Regions from separate parts of the Conexibacter sp. JCM 18997 genome, predicted to be linked through region 3. Evidence: riboswitches for the same ligand, from Rfam matches in the RefSeq annotation. Region 3 holds a riboswitch; each other region holds the start of a gene.
The links. Region 3 has a riboswitch for cyclic di-AMP ahead of ACZ5UI_RS06220 (septal ring lytic transglycosylase RlpA family protein). Riboswitches for the same ligand answer to the same signal wherever they lie in the genome.
Positions count from the first base shown of each region.

Region 1: another riboswitch for cyclic di-AMP. It lies ahead of ACZ5UI_RS13660 (hypothetical protein); the one in region 3 lies ahead of ACZ5UI_RS06220 (septal ring lytic transglycosylase RlpA family protein).
Region 2: another riboswitch for cyclic di-AMP. It lies ahead of ACZ5UI_RS25960 (peptidoglycan-binding domain-containing protein); the one in region 3 lies ahead of ACZ5UI_RS06220 (septal ring lytic transglycosylase RlpA family protein).

Region 1 is NZ_AP043885.1:2,683,788-2,688,107, forward strand. Features, by position in the region: gene ACZ5UI_RS13640 (TolB family protein) at 1-517, opposite strand, end outside; gene ACZ5UI_RS13645 (hypothetical protein) at 514-1,395, opposite strand; gene pspAA (PspA-associated protein PspAA) at 1,425-1,703, opposite strand; gene ACZ5UI_RS13655 (PspA/IM30 family protein) at 1,700-2,449, opposite strand; gene ACZ5UI_RS13660 (hypothetical protein) at 2,517-3,131, opposite strand; cyclic di-AMP (ydaO/yuaA leader) riboswitch at 3,190-3,330, opposite strand; gene ACZ5UI_RS13665 (cell wall-binding repeat-containing protein) at 3,403-4,320, shown strand, end outside.
Region 2 is NZ_AP043885.1:5,176,651-5,180,970, forward strand. Features, by position in the region: gene ACZ5UI_RS25950 (M20/M25/M40 family metallo-hydrolase) at 21-1,148, shown strand; gene ACZ5UI_RS25955 (ABC transporter ATP-binding protein) at 1,212-2,915, opposite strand; cyclic di-AMP (ydaO/yuaA leader) riboswitch at 3,014-3,177, shown strand; gene ACZ5UI_RS25960 (peptidoglycan-binding domain-containing protein) at 3,303-4,067, shown strand; gene ACZ5UI_RS25965 (thiol-disulfide oxidoreductase DCC family protein) at 4,178-4,320, shown strand, end outside.
Region 3 is NZ_AP043885.1:1,193,325-1,197,644, forward strand. Features, by position in the region: gene ACZ5UI_RS06205 (WS/DGAT/MGAT family O-acyltransferase) at 1-317, opposite strand, end outside; gene ACZ5UI_RS06210 (RNA polymerase sigma factor) at 403-951, shown strand; gene ACZ5UI_RS06215 (amidohydrolase family protein) at 962-2,131, shown strand; cyclic di-AMP (ydaO/yuaA leader) riboswitch at 2,214-2,370, shown strand; gene ACZ5UI_RS06220 (septal ring lytic transglycosylase RlpA family protein) at 2,406-3,338, shown strand; gene dinB (DNA polymerase IV) at 3,379-4,320, shown strand, end outside.

The DNA of each region.
Region 1 (4,320 bases), 1.5 Mb from region 3:
CCGCGACCGTCTGCACGAGCGCGTGGGTCGGGTTCGGGGCCTCGACGTCCTTGACGTAGTTGAAGGCGATCTCGTCGTCGTCGGGTGAGAACACGGGCGTGTCCACGCTCCAGCGCTTCGCCGCCCGGTAGACGACCCGCGCCCCGCTGCCGTCGGCCTGGGCCACCCACAGCGAGCGGTTGCGCACGAAGGCGAGCCGCCGGCCGTCCGTCGAGTAGGAGGGCGCGCCCGCGTTGGACAGCAGCCGCTTGATCGTCCCGCCCTCGGCGCTGGCGGTGTACACCGCCGTCTTCAGGCCGCCGCGCACGAAGGCCAGCGTCCGGCCATCGGGCGCCCAGGTCGGCGCGCGCCCGGCTGTCAGCTTGGTCGGGGCGCCGCCGGACGGCGGCACGCTGAAGATCGTCGCGCCGCGCAGGCCGACCACCGTGTAGGCGATGCGCCCGTTGTCGGCCGCCGGCGCGGGGGCGGCGGCCACCAGCAGGCCGCCGGCCGCGAGCACCGCCGCCGCGCGCCTCACGCCGTGTAGCCGTACTTCTTCAGGGTGGCCAGGACCTTGGTCACGTACTTCTCGCCGCCCGGCCAGATGCCCTGGTCGATGGGCTGCTGCTGCAGCCACCCGCGCTTGAGCGCGCTCTGCAGCTGGCTGCGGCACGAGGCACCCGCGCCCAGCCGGTAGAGGTTGGCGCACAGCGCCGGGTACAGGCCTCGGATCGCGTACCACTGGTCCTTGTGGCGGGCCAGCTGCTTGATCGACTTGCGCAGGTCACGGTCGTCCTGCTTCATGACCAGCGGGAACTCCTTCGTCACGTCGACGAGCTCGAAGTTCTCGTAGCGGTCGACCACGACCGGCATGGCCGAGCAGACGTAGGCGCAGAACGCGTAGGCGAAGCGCGGGTCGTGGGTGACGAACTCCAGGCCCGGCGCACCCCCCAGATCACGCAGCACGTAGGACGGGTCGGCCCAGTACTGGATCAGGTGGCGGTACTGGTTGGTCGCCGGGTCCCAGCCGTAGATGGCCGAGATCGAGCAGCAGTGCGCGCCGCCGGTGTAGGTGTCGACGATCACCTCGGGCTCGCCGTTGGCGTCGAGGTCGGCCAGGGTCAGCGACTTCGTGTCGTCCCCGTCCAGGCCGATGCCGCCGATCGGCACGGCGTCCTGGCACTCGTCGCAGCCGGCGGCGGGATTCGCGCCGCCCTCCAGCGTCGCGGGCACGCCGTTGCGGGTGATGGCCACGCGCACGTCGGAGGCCTCGAAGCTGCCCTTCAGCGTGTAGGTCAGCGTCGCGCTGACGCCGCCCGACGACGCGGTCTCGGTCTGCGGGCCGGTCGCGGCCAGCGCGGTGGGCGCCGCGATCAGGCAGGCGATCGCGACGCACAGCGTGGTGAGGGTGCGCATCCGTGCGCCTTTCGCTCGTGGTCCGGCGGTCAGTCGGGCAGCAGGCCGTCGCCGTCGAACTCGACCTCGGCCTCGGCCAGCGTCAGGTCCGGCGGGGGGACGATCAGGTCGGACTCGCGCAGGTCCTCGCCGTCCAGCGGCGTGCCCTTGCTGCGGATGAAGTCCAGCAGGGCGCCGAACGACTCGTTGTAGGCCGACAGGTCGTCGGCCGCGACGGCGGCGACGACACGGTTGTCGATCTCGTTGAGCTCGTCGTGAATCCCCTCGGGCAGCTCGTACTGGCCCTCGGTGGAGATCCGGACGATCACGCCTTGCCCTCTTCGATCTGCGGGGACGCCGGGGCACCGCCGCTCAGCTCGGCCTTCATCTTGGCCAGCTCGTCATCGACCTGGGTGCCGCTGGTCAGCTCCGCCAGCTGGCGGTCGATGTCGTCCTGGCCGGGCCCGAGGGCGGTCAGGTCCTCGAACGTGCCGGCCGCCTCGAGCTCCTCGACGGCGTTGGCCCGTGCGCGCATGTCCTCGGTCTTGTCCAGCGCGCGCTGCATGGCCAGGCCGACGTCGGCCATCTCCTCGCCCACACCGGTGGCGGCCTCGGAGATCTGCACCCGCGCCTCGGCGGCGGAGTACTGCGCCTTGACGACTTCCTTCTTCGTGCGGAAGGACTCGATCTTCGTGCGCAGCTTCTGCTCGGACGCGATCAGCTTCTGCTGCTCGCCCTCGAGCTCGGTGACCTGGGCGTCGAGCGACTGCAGCTCGTTCTGGGCCAGCGTCTTGCGCTCGAGCGCGGTGCGCGCGAGCTCCTCGTTGCCGGCCGACAGCGCCTGGCGGGCCTGCGTGTCGAGCTTGACGACCGACTGCTGGAGCTTGTCGGCCTGCATCTGCAGTCGCTTCTTGGAGGTGACGACCTCAGCGATGCCCTTCTTGACGTTCTGCAGCAGCTCGAGCTGCTTCTGGTAGCTGTAATCGAGCGTCTCGCCCGGGTCTTCGGCCCGGTCGAGCATCTTGCTGATCTTCGCCTTGATGATGGTCGTGAAGCGGCCACTGGTGCCGGGCATCACTGCCTCCTGTCCGCGCGTCGTGGGTGCTGGTCGCCCAGCCTACCGACGCACGTAAAGCTGAGGCTTAGAAACCGACCGGGTGGCGGGCCTTGAAGCCCTTGGTGTTGCGCAGGACCGGGCGCCACTGCGGGCCGGAGTTGCCGGCCGGGTCGCCCGCGGCGCTGGTGTCGAGGCGCAGCCCGGCGATCACGACGAACGCGTGCCCCGGGTTGGTGTAGACGGTCACCCAGTCGCCCAGGCCCGCGTCGCCCCACTTCATGAAGGACGAGGAGTCCAGCGGCGTGCCGTCCAGCAGGCCGCCGCCCAGCAGCGCGTAGGACACGGTGCCCGAGCAGTCGTAGCCGCTGTCCTTCACGCGGGCGTGGCCGCCGCCGTACTTGTACGGCTTGCCGACGATCTCGTTCGCGGCCCAGATCGCTTCCTTGACCTCGATCGGCGCGTCGACGGGCGGGTAGGCCTTGCCGGCGAGGATCGTGGCGTCGGGCATGTCCGGCGTCTGGTTGGGATCGACCCCGAAGGTCGCGCCGCCGCCCGTGGTGGTGGGCGTGGTCGGCACCGTGGGCGTCGTCGTGCCCGTGGTCGGGGTGGTCGACGGGTCGGCCGGGGCCGGGTCCGTCGAAGGAGCCGCTGCTGCGCCTGCGGTGGTGCCCTTGGGGGCGGCGGAGGCCGGAATCGCCACGGCCAGGATGGCCAGAAGCGAAGCAACGATCGTCGTCACAAGGGCAAATGCCCGCACAGCTACCTCTTTCGTATGCCTCCGGGGTTAGCTGACGGGTTAGCGCGGAAAGAGCCGGCGCCTCTCCTTTCGGAGACTCACCCCAAACAACCTGGGTCCCCCGGTCCCCAGCGTCATGCTGAGAACTCGGCGTTGATCGCGGCACCGTAGCAGGTCGCACGGTTTGTTGCACCACGATTATGGGTACCGCGCGGAACGTCATCCTGGCGCGGCCTTGCTCGATACCGTCATCGACCTGATGGGTCGCTTCCTGAACCTCCGTGGCGCGTTGGCGCTCACCCTTGTGGTCGCCACCGCCGCCTCCACGGGGTGCGGCAAGGACGGCAGCCCGGACGGCGGATCGCCCACCAGCCCGCCCGCGTCGCCCTCGGTCGGCGCCGCGGCCGGCGACGAGGCGGCCGGCAGCGCGCTCGGCTTCCCGGCCTTCGCGACGAAGAACACCACCCGCGTGGGCGGCGCTGACGCGATCGCCGACGCCGCCGGCGTGGCCCAGGCGGTGTGGCCGTCGACCGGCCCCACCAGCCGCCCGCCCGCCGTGTCGCTGGTGCAGGCCGACGACTGGCGCGCCGCGGTCGCCGCCTCCGCGCTGGTCGCGCGACCGGTGCGCGCGCCGATCCTGCTGGCCGACGGCGAGGAGCTCCCCCAGGCCACCAAGGACGCCCTCAAGCGCCTGGCGCCCGCCGGCTCCGGCGTGCTCGGCGGCGCGCAGGTCATCAAGGTGGGCGACGTTCCCGCCACGGGCAACCGCACGACCGCGGTCAACGGCAAGGACCCGTTCGAGCTGGCCGCGGCCATCGACCGGATCGCGACGACCGCACGCGGCGAGCCGAGCAAGGCCGTCGTGGTGGTCGGCGCCGACGCGCCGAGCTACGCGATGCCCGCCGCCGCCTGGGCGGCCAAGTCCGGGGATCCCATCCTGTTCACCGCGCGCGACGAGCTGCCCGCCGCCACCGCGACGGCCATCAAGACGCACGAGCGCCCGCGCATCTTCGTGCTCGGTCCCGACACGGCGGTCTCCGACAAGGTGATCGACCAGCTCGACAAGATCGGCACGACGACGCGCATCGACGGCGAGACGCCGCAGGGCACCGCGATCGCCTTCGCGCGCTACTCCGACGGCGCGTTCGGCTGG
Region 2 (4,320 bases), 1.3 Mb from region 3:
GGGGGCTACCGTGCAACGCCGTGAGCGCGTGGATCGCCGAGCAGGCCGAGGAGATCGCTGCGCGGGCCGAGCGCGAGCTCGAGGCGCTCGTCGCGGTGTCGTCGCCGTCGGGGGACGTGCACGGCGCCGAGGAGTGCATCAGCGTCGTGGGCGCGCTGCTGCCGTCCGCCGCCGCCACCGAGCGCGTCACCTGCTCGTCGCCCGACCACGCCGACGACCTGATCGTCCGGCTCCCGGGCACCGGCACGCGGCGCATCCTGCTGCTCGGGCACCTCGACACGGTGGTCTCCCACGAGGAGCATCGGCCGCTGCTGCGCGAGCAGGACCGGCTGATCGGCTCGGGCACCGTCGACATGAAGGGCGGCGACGTCCTGGCGCTCGGCGTCCTGCGGGCGCTGGCGGGGCGGCGGTCCGAGTTCGCCGAGATCACGCTGCTGCTGGTCTGCGACGAGGAGTGGCGCAGCGCGCCGTTCGTGCACATCGACCGCTTCGCCGGCTGGGACGCCTGCCTGTGCTTCGAGGCGGGCCAGCTGACGCCGGAGGGCCAGGACGCCGTCGTCGTGCGCCGCAAGGCCGCGGGGACGCTGCTCGTGCGCGCGACGGGTGCGTCGGCGCACTCCGGCTCGGCCCCGGAGCGCGGGCGCAACGCGCTGCTGGCCCTGGCCGCCGCGGCGCAGCACGTGGCCGACGCGCACGATCCCGGCGGCGCCGATCGCCTGACCGCGGTGCCGACGGTGCTGCACTCCGGCGACGCGTTCAACGTCGTGCCCAGCGGCGGCGAGCTCTACTGCGACCTGCGCGCCGATCGCACCGAGGCCTTCCACGCGGTGCTCGCCTCGCTGCCCACCGAGGTCGGCGGCGCCGAGCTGCACGCCGAGTTCGAGCGCATCTGGCCGGCGATGGACGCGCGCGACGCCACCGTCGGGCTGCTCGCCTCCGCGGGCGAGCGGCTGGGCCGGCCGATCATCGCCGCCTCCCGGGGCGGCGCGTCCGACGCGTCGCACTTCGCCCCGGTGATCCCGCTCACCGTCGACGGGCTCGGCCCGCGCGGCGGCGGCGCCCACGCCCCGCACGAGTTCGTGCTGCGCGCGTCGTTGAAGTCGCGAGCGCAGGTGGCGCTGGCGATGGTCGACGCGCTGCTGGCCTGACCGCGTCGGGGAGCGCGATCGCTCGCGTGCCGTCGCTGCCCGTCGGAGCCGCCCCGCGCCCGGCTAGGACGCCAGCAGCTCGCCGTGCCCGCCGTGCACCAGCGCGGCGTAGCGGCGGTCCAGCGCCATCAGCTCCTCGTGCGTCCCGCGTTCGACGATCTCGCCCGCGTCGAGCACGACGATCTGGTCGGCGTGGCGGACGGTGGAGAGGCGGTGGGCGATGGCGATCGTCGTGCGGCCGGCGGAGAGATCGTCGAGGGCCTCCTGGACGAAGCGCTCGGTCTCGGTGTCCAGCGCCGAGGTGGCCTCGTCGAGCACGAGCACCGGCGGGTTGCGCAGGACGGTGCGGGCGATCGCGATGCGCTGCTTCTCGCCGCCGCTGAAGCGGTAGCCGCGCTCGCCGACCACGGTGTCGTAGCCGTCGGGCAGGCCGGCGATCAGGTCGTGGATGCGGGCGGCCTTGGCCGCGGCGACGAGCTCCTCGTCGGTCGCCTCGGGCCGGGCGAAGCGCAGGTTGTCGCCGATCGAGGCGTGGAAGAGGTACGTGTCCTGGGACACCAGCCCGACGGTGGCGGCCAGCGACTCCTGCGTCGCGTCGCGGACGTCGACGCCGTCGATCGCCACCGAGCCGCGCTCGACGTCGTACAGGCGGGAGACGAGGTAGCCCATCGTCGTCTTGCCCGCGCCCGTCTCGCCCACGATGGCCAGCGTCGTCCCGGGGTCGACGTCGATCGACACGCCGGCCAGGGTCCAGGGCGCGTCCTCGCCGTAGCGGAACCACACGTCGTCGAAGCTCACGCGCCCGCCGCGGCCGTGCAGCTCGCGCGCGCCCGGCTGGATGTCCACGGGCAGATCGAGGTACTCGAAGATGCGATCGAACAGCGCCAGCGAGCTCTGCACGTCGACGCCGACCGACAGCAGCGACCCGATCGGGGAGAGCAGCCGGGTCTGCAGCGTGGTGAAGGCCACCACGGTGCCGATCGACACCGCGTCGGGGGACAGGCCGGCGAACAGGTAGATCAGGGCCGGCATCGCGGTGAACGAGATCTGGATTGTCGCCATCACCCAGCGACCGGCCATGCGCGAACGCACCTCGAGGTCGGCCAGGTTGCGCGACTCGCCGTCGAAGCGCTCGGCCAGCGCCCCGGTGCGGCCCATGGTCTTGCCCAGCAGGATGCCCGAGACCGACAGCGACTCCTCGATCAGCGTCGAGATGTCGGCCATCGACTCCTGGCGGCGGCGGGTGATCTTGCGCCGCTCGGCGCCGACCCGCCGCGACAGCCACACGAACAGCGGCAGCACGACGAGCGAGAAGCCGGCCAGCAGGGGATCGAGCAGGAACATCGCCACGATCGTGGCCAGCACCGTGGTGACGTTGGAGACGATCGAGGTGGCCGTCGAGGTGACGACCGACTGCACGCCGCCGATGTCGTTGGCGATGCGCGACTGCACCTCGCCCGTGCGGGTGCGCGTGAAGAAGGCGAGCGGCAGCCGCTGCAGATGGCGATAGACCTGGGTGCGCAGGTCGTGCATGACGGCCTGGCCGACCTGGGTCGACAACCACGTCTGCGCGACGCCGAGCGCGCCGGTGACCACGGCGATGGCGATCATTCCGCCGACCAACCAGGCCAGCAGCGTGGTGTCGCGGTCGGGGAGCGCCGTGTCGAGGATCGCGCGCAGGAGGAACGGCGAGACCATCGAAATCCCTGCAGACAGCACGATCAGCCCGAGAACGGCCGACAGGCGGCCGCGATAGGGGCGGAACAATCGCGCGATTCTCACAGGAGGCAGTCTAGCTAATAGTTGAACGGCTCAACTATTACGGGAAACAGACAGCGGGAGGGTTCGCTACAGTTCCCGCCGTCGAATGACCAAAGCCGAATGCCCGTCGTTTCCGCCGACGGGCAGCGGGGGAACCACTTGGCCGCCAATAGCGGCCCGGGGCGAATCACCGGCCGAGAGCCGGAGTAGCGCTGCTCTTTCTGCGCGAGCCCGTCAGCTAACCCCGCAGGCACTGGAAAGAGATAGGGGATCCCAGTAGTGCCTGACATACGACTTCCCGCGGTAGCCGTGTTCCTAACCACGGCTGCCGTGGCCGCTATACCGGCAACCGCATCGGCGTACACGTTCGGAGCGCGCACGCTCAAGCAGGGCATGTCGGGTAGCGACGTCAAGGTGGCGCAGAAGCTGTTGCGCCAGACCGGCGAGAGCCTCACCCCCGACGGTCAGTTCGGCCCGGCCACCAAGCGGGCCGTGTTGAGCTTCGAGCAGACCGCCGGCCTGACGCCCAACGGGCGGCTGGAGCCGACCGAGGCGCCCACGCTGCAGCAGGCCGCCGTCGACGGCGCCTCCGCGCGCCAGACCGATGCGGCGACCGACCCGACGACGGGCGCGGCCACGCCGACGTCGACGACGACGCCCACCACCACGGGCACGACGACGACGACCACGACGCCCGCCACCACGACCACGATGGGCGGCGCGACCACCCAGACGCCGGTCGGCATCCCGGGCGAGACCGCGATCCTCAACGCCGACGGCACCGCCACGGCGCCGGCCAGCGCCCCGCCCGCGGTCCAGGCGATCATCGCCGCCGGCAACGAGATCGCCTCCAAGCCGTACAAGTACGGCGGCGGTCACACGCTGAAGTGGAAGGACACCGGCTACGACTGCTCGGGCTCGGTCTCCTACGCGCTCCACGGCGCCGACCTGCTCGACTCGCCGCTGCCCTCGGGCAACTTCGAGACCTGGGGCGACGCCGGGCCCGGCCAGTGGGTCACCCTGTACGCCCGCGGCGACCACATGTACATGATCGTCGCCGGCCTGCGGTTCGACACCTCGGGCGCCAAGCCGTCGCGCTGGCAGACCGCCAAGCGCTCCAGCTCGGGCTTCACGGTCCGCCACCCCACGGGGCTCTAACCCCGCGTCGACATCTCGGTAGGTTGGGGCCCGGTGCGTCGCCGGGTCCCGATCACCGCAGTCCTGCGCGCCACCCGGGCGCCGATGCGCCCGGGCCACCTGACGCTGCGGTGATCGTCCTCTACGACGCCGACTGCGGCTTCTGCCGGTTCAGCGTCGCCCGCCTGCTGGCCTGGGACCGCCACCGACGCCTGCGGCCGGTGGCGATCCAGTCGCCCGAGGGGCAGGCGCTGCTGGAGCGCGGCGGCGTCCC
Region 3 (4,320 bases):
AGCCGGCCGGCCAGGCGCTTCAGCGCGGCGTCGTCGCCGGGGCTGGGCAGGCCCGTGTGGCGCAGGTGGTAGCGCACGTTGAAGTGCGCGTCGTCGACCCACACCGGGCGACCCTGGCCGAGCGGGACCGAGGCCAGGCGCTGGCGGTAGCGGGGAACCAGGTCGAGGCGGTTGCGGATGTGGTCGACGAGCTCGACGTAGCCGGGCGCACGGCCCGCGAAGACGAGCACCTCGGCGACGTGCATGTGCGCCTGGCCGCCGCGCTCGAGATGCAGGAAGGAGGCGTCGAGGCCCGTGAGCCGATCGGGATTGGCCACGCGCTCGATTGTGGTCTGCCAGACCGGTCTTGGCAAACTTCAACAAGCTGTGTAAGCTACTTACACAGTGGGTAATCAAGAACACATGGACCTGCACGACTCCGAGACCTTCGCCCGCGCCTACGCCGACCACCACCGCTCCGTCCACGCCGTCGCCGTGCGCGTGCTCGGCGATGCCTCCCGCGCCGGTGACGTCGTGCAGGACGTCTTCATGCGCGTGTGGTCGCGGCCGGAGCGGTTCGACGCCAAGCGCGGCGAGCTGGGGCCCTACCTGCGGCTGATGGCGCGCTCGCGGGCGCTGGACGTGTGGCGTGAGGGGCAGGCCGCCGGCCGGGCCAGCGACCGCGTGCGCGATCTGGTCGCCGTCGAGAGCCCTGGGCGCGATCACGACAGCCGGCCCGACGCGATCCTGGCCCGCTCCGAGGCGCGTGCGGACGTGCGCGGCGCCCTGCGCGAGCTGCCCGGCGCCCAGCGCGAGGCGCTCGTGCTCGCCTACTGGGGTGGGCTGACCGCCGACGAGATCGCCCGGCGCACCGGTACGCCGCTGGGGACGGCCAAGAGCCGCATCCGCCTGGGCCTGGAGCGCATGCGCGGCGCGCTGACCGAGACCGGGCCCGAGGTGCAGGCCGCGTAAGCTCCCGCTGGTGCAGATCCCAGGCGCGCCGTACGACGACATCCTGGTCGGCCACCTGGAGGCGGCGCGGGCGATCCTGCCGGCCGACACGCCCTGGATGGACGCCCACACGCACACGGGCTCCAACGACCCGGACGGCGTCACGGCGAGCGCCGAGGAGCTGATGGCCGGTCTGGACCGCGCCGGCGTCCAGCGCTCGATCGTCTTCACCACCGCCGAGCCCGACGGCTACCCGCCCGCCAACGATCGCGTGTTGGCCGAAGCGGACGCGTCGGGCGGGCGCCTCGTGCCGTTCGCGCGCATCGACCCCAACGCCGGCGACCCGCTGCCGGAGGCGCGCCGCACGCTCGCGCTGGGCGCGCGCGGCTTCAAGCTGCACCCGCGCTCGGACGCGTTCGTCATGTCGCACCCGTCGGTCGAGGCGCTGGTCGGGCTGGCCGACGCCGAGCACCTGCCCGTCCTGGTGCACGCCGGTCGCGGTATCCCGGCGCTGGGGGAGGACCTGGTCGCGCTGGCCCGGCGCTACCCGGGCGCCTCGTTCATCCTGGCCCACGCCGGGATCAGCGACCTCGGGCTCGTCGCGCCCGCGGCCAACGAGCTCTCCAACCTCTTCTTCGACACCTCGTGGTGGCTGGTCTCCGATCTGCTCACGCTGTACGAGACCGTCGATCCGTCCCGGATCCTGTTCGCCTCCGACATGCCCTACGGCTCGGGCCGCTTCGCCGCCCTGGCCTTCCTGCGCTGTGCGATCGAAGTGGGCTACGGGCCGGACGTCCTGGCCGCGATCGCCGGCGGCAACGTCGAGCGCCTGCTGGCCGGCGAGCCGTCCGCCGACCTCGGTGGCCCGCCCGGCAAGGGTGCGTTGGGGCCGCGCTGGCTGGCCGGCGAGCGCGCGGTCGCCTACGCGGCCATCGCGGTGCAGCTGCGCTTCCGCGGAGGCGACGCCACCGAAGCGCTGGCGCTCGGCCGTCTGGCCTGTCAGATCCCCACCGGCGGCATGGACGACGATCACGAGGAGGCGCTGCTGCGGGCGATCGACGTCCTCCTGGAGGCCGCGCAGGAGCTGCCGCCGTCGCCCGCCACCGGCGAGCTCTCGCCCACCCGGGTGGGGGAGGCCTCGTCGATGCTCGCCGCTCAGCTGCTGGCCGGCACGCCGCGCGTTCCGCTCACGCGCCTGTAGCGCAAGCGCCCGTGCAGCGGGGTGTGACGTCGGGCACACAAGTGCTTCGAACGCGCGTTCGACGGATACCTTGGGGGGCGTTGTTTCCAGCAGGCCGAGTCGCCGTGGCCCATCCATGGCGAGCGGGGGACCCACTCGTCGAGACCGTTCTCGGCACGGGGCGAATCGTGGGCTGATGCCCACATAGCGCGGACGCGCGAGCCCGACAGCTGACCTCGTAGGCCCGCAGTCATGAAGGAGGACCTCCTTGAGGCCGCACATCCTGCTGCGCGCCGTGCCTGCCGCTGTTGCGGTCGGGGCGCTCGGCATCGTCGTTCCCAACGCCGCGGGCGCGCCCGCATCAGATCTGAGCAGCCCGGCCATCCAGGCCGCGGTCAAGGACGCGTCGCTGCGTCCCGGACAGCCGATCGTCGTCTCGGGCCGCCTGGCCTCGGGCCAGGCCGACGCGCCCGTGCGTCTGGAGATCCTGCCCGCCGGCGCCACCACGTGGACGAAGCTGACCGACGGGACCACCGGTCCCGGCGGCGCGTTCGCGCTGCGGGCCCACCCGCGCCGCTCGGGCGCCGTGCGCGTCGTGCAGGCCGGCGTCGCCCAGGCGGCCGGAGCCGATGTTGCTGCGGTGCCCGCCAGCGCGCAGCGACGAGTATCCGTCGGCGCGCGCCTGGTCACCCATGGCGTGCGCCGCAACGTGACCGCCGGGCGCAAGACGCTCGTGCGCGGCGCGGTCGCCAACGGCGGCAGCGGCCGCACCGTGGCGCTGCAGTTCCGGGGCAGGCACGGCTGGTTCACCGTCGATCGCGACCGCACCGACGGCCAGGGCCGCTTCCGCCTGGACCAGCGCCTGGCCTCGGCGACGAGCTCGGCCGCGCGCCTGCGCTTCGCCGGCGATGCCGCCAACGCGACCACGACCAAGCGCATCGGCCAGGTGGCCGGCTTCCGTTCGGCGCTGGCCTCGTGGTACGGCCCCGGCCTGTACGGCAACAACCTCGGTTGTGGCGGAACGCTGACCACGGGCACCGTCGGCGTGGCCAACAAGACGCTGCCGTGCGGCACGAAGCTCACGCTGCGCTACCGCGGGCACGTGGTCAAGGCCAGCGTCATCGACCGCGGGCCCTACGTGGGCGCGCGCGAGTTCGACCTGACCGCCGCGACCGCCGCCAAGCTGCACTTCGGCTCGGTCGGGACGGTCCAGGTCTCGATGCGGTAGGAACGTGTGTTCGTCGGCCCCGGGGCGTACCGTTTCCCGGGTGCCGACGATCGCCCATCTCGACATGGACGCGTTCTACGTGTCCGTCGAGCTGCTGCGCCGCCCGGAGCTGCGTGGCCAGCCGGTGGTCGTCTCGGGCACCGGGCCGCGGGCGGTGATCACCACCGCCAGCTACGAGGCGCGCAAGTTCGGGGTGGGTTCCGCCATCCCGGCGTCCCGCGCCCGCCGCCTGTGTCCGCAGGCGATCTTCATCCCGCCCGACTTCGAGGCCTACCGCGCCGTCTCCAAGCAGGTGATGGGCGTGCTGCGCGAGCAGATCGAGCGGGTCGAGGTCGTCGGCCTCGACGAGGCCTATCTGGATCTGTCGGACCTGCAGCGTCCGCGCGCGGCGATGCGCCGCGTCGTCGCGCAGATTCGCGAGCGCACCGGGTTGACCGCGTCGGTCGGCATCGGGCCCAACAAGCTGGTGGCCAAGGTCTGCTCGGACGCGGAGAAGCCGGCCGGGTTCGTGGCGCTGTCGCGCGAGCAGGCCTGCGCGCGTTTCGCCACCGCGCGCCCAGGCCTGGTGCCGGGCATCGGACCCAAGACCGTCGAGCGCCTGCGCGAGCTGGGCATCGAGACGCTGGGCGCGCTGGCCGCCGCCGACGAGGCGATGCTGCAGCAGCGCTTCGGCACCAACCACGGCCGCGACCTGCTGGCCCGGGCCCAGTTCCACGGCTCGACCACGCTGACGCTGACGCGTGTGGCGGTGTCGGAGTCGCGCGAGACGACGTTCCCCGAGGACGTCGCAGACCGCGCGCAGCTCGAGACGGTGCTGGGCGAGCTGAGCGAGAAGCTGTGCCGCGGCCTGAAGCGCCCCGGCCGCACGATCGCCATCAAGGTCCGCCTCGACGACTGGACCACCGTGACCCGGGCCCGCACCGTCTCCGAGCCGACGACCGACCACGAGGTGGTCTTCGCCGTCGCCCGCGAGCTCTTCCGC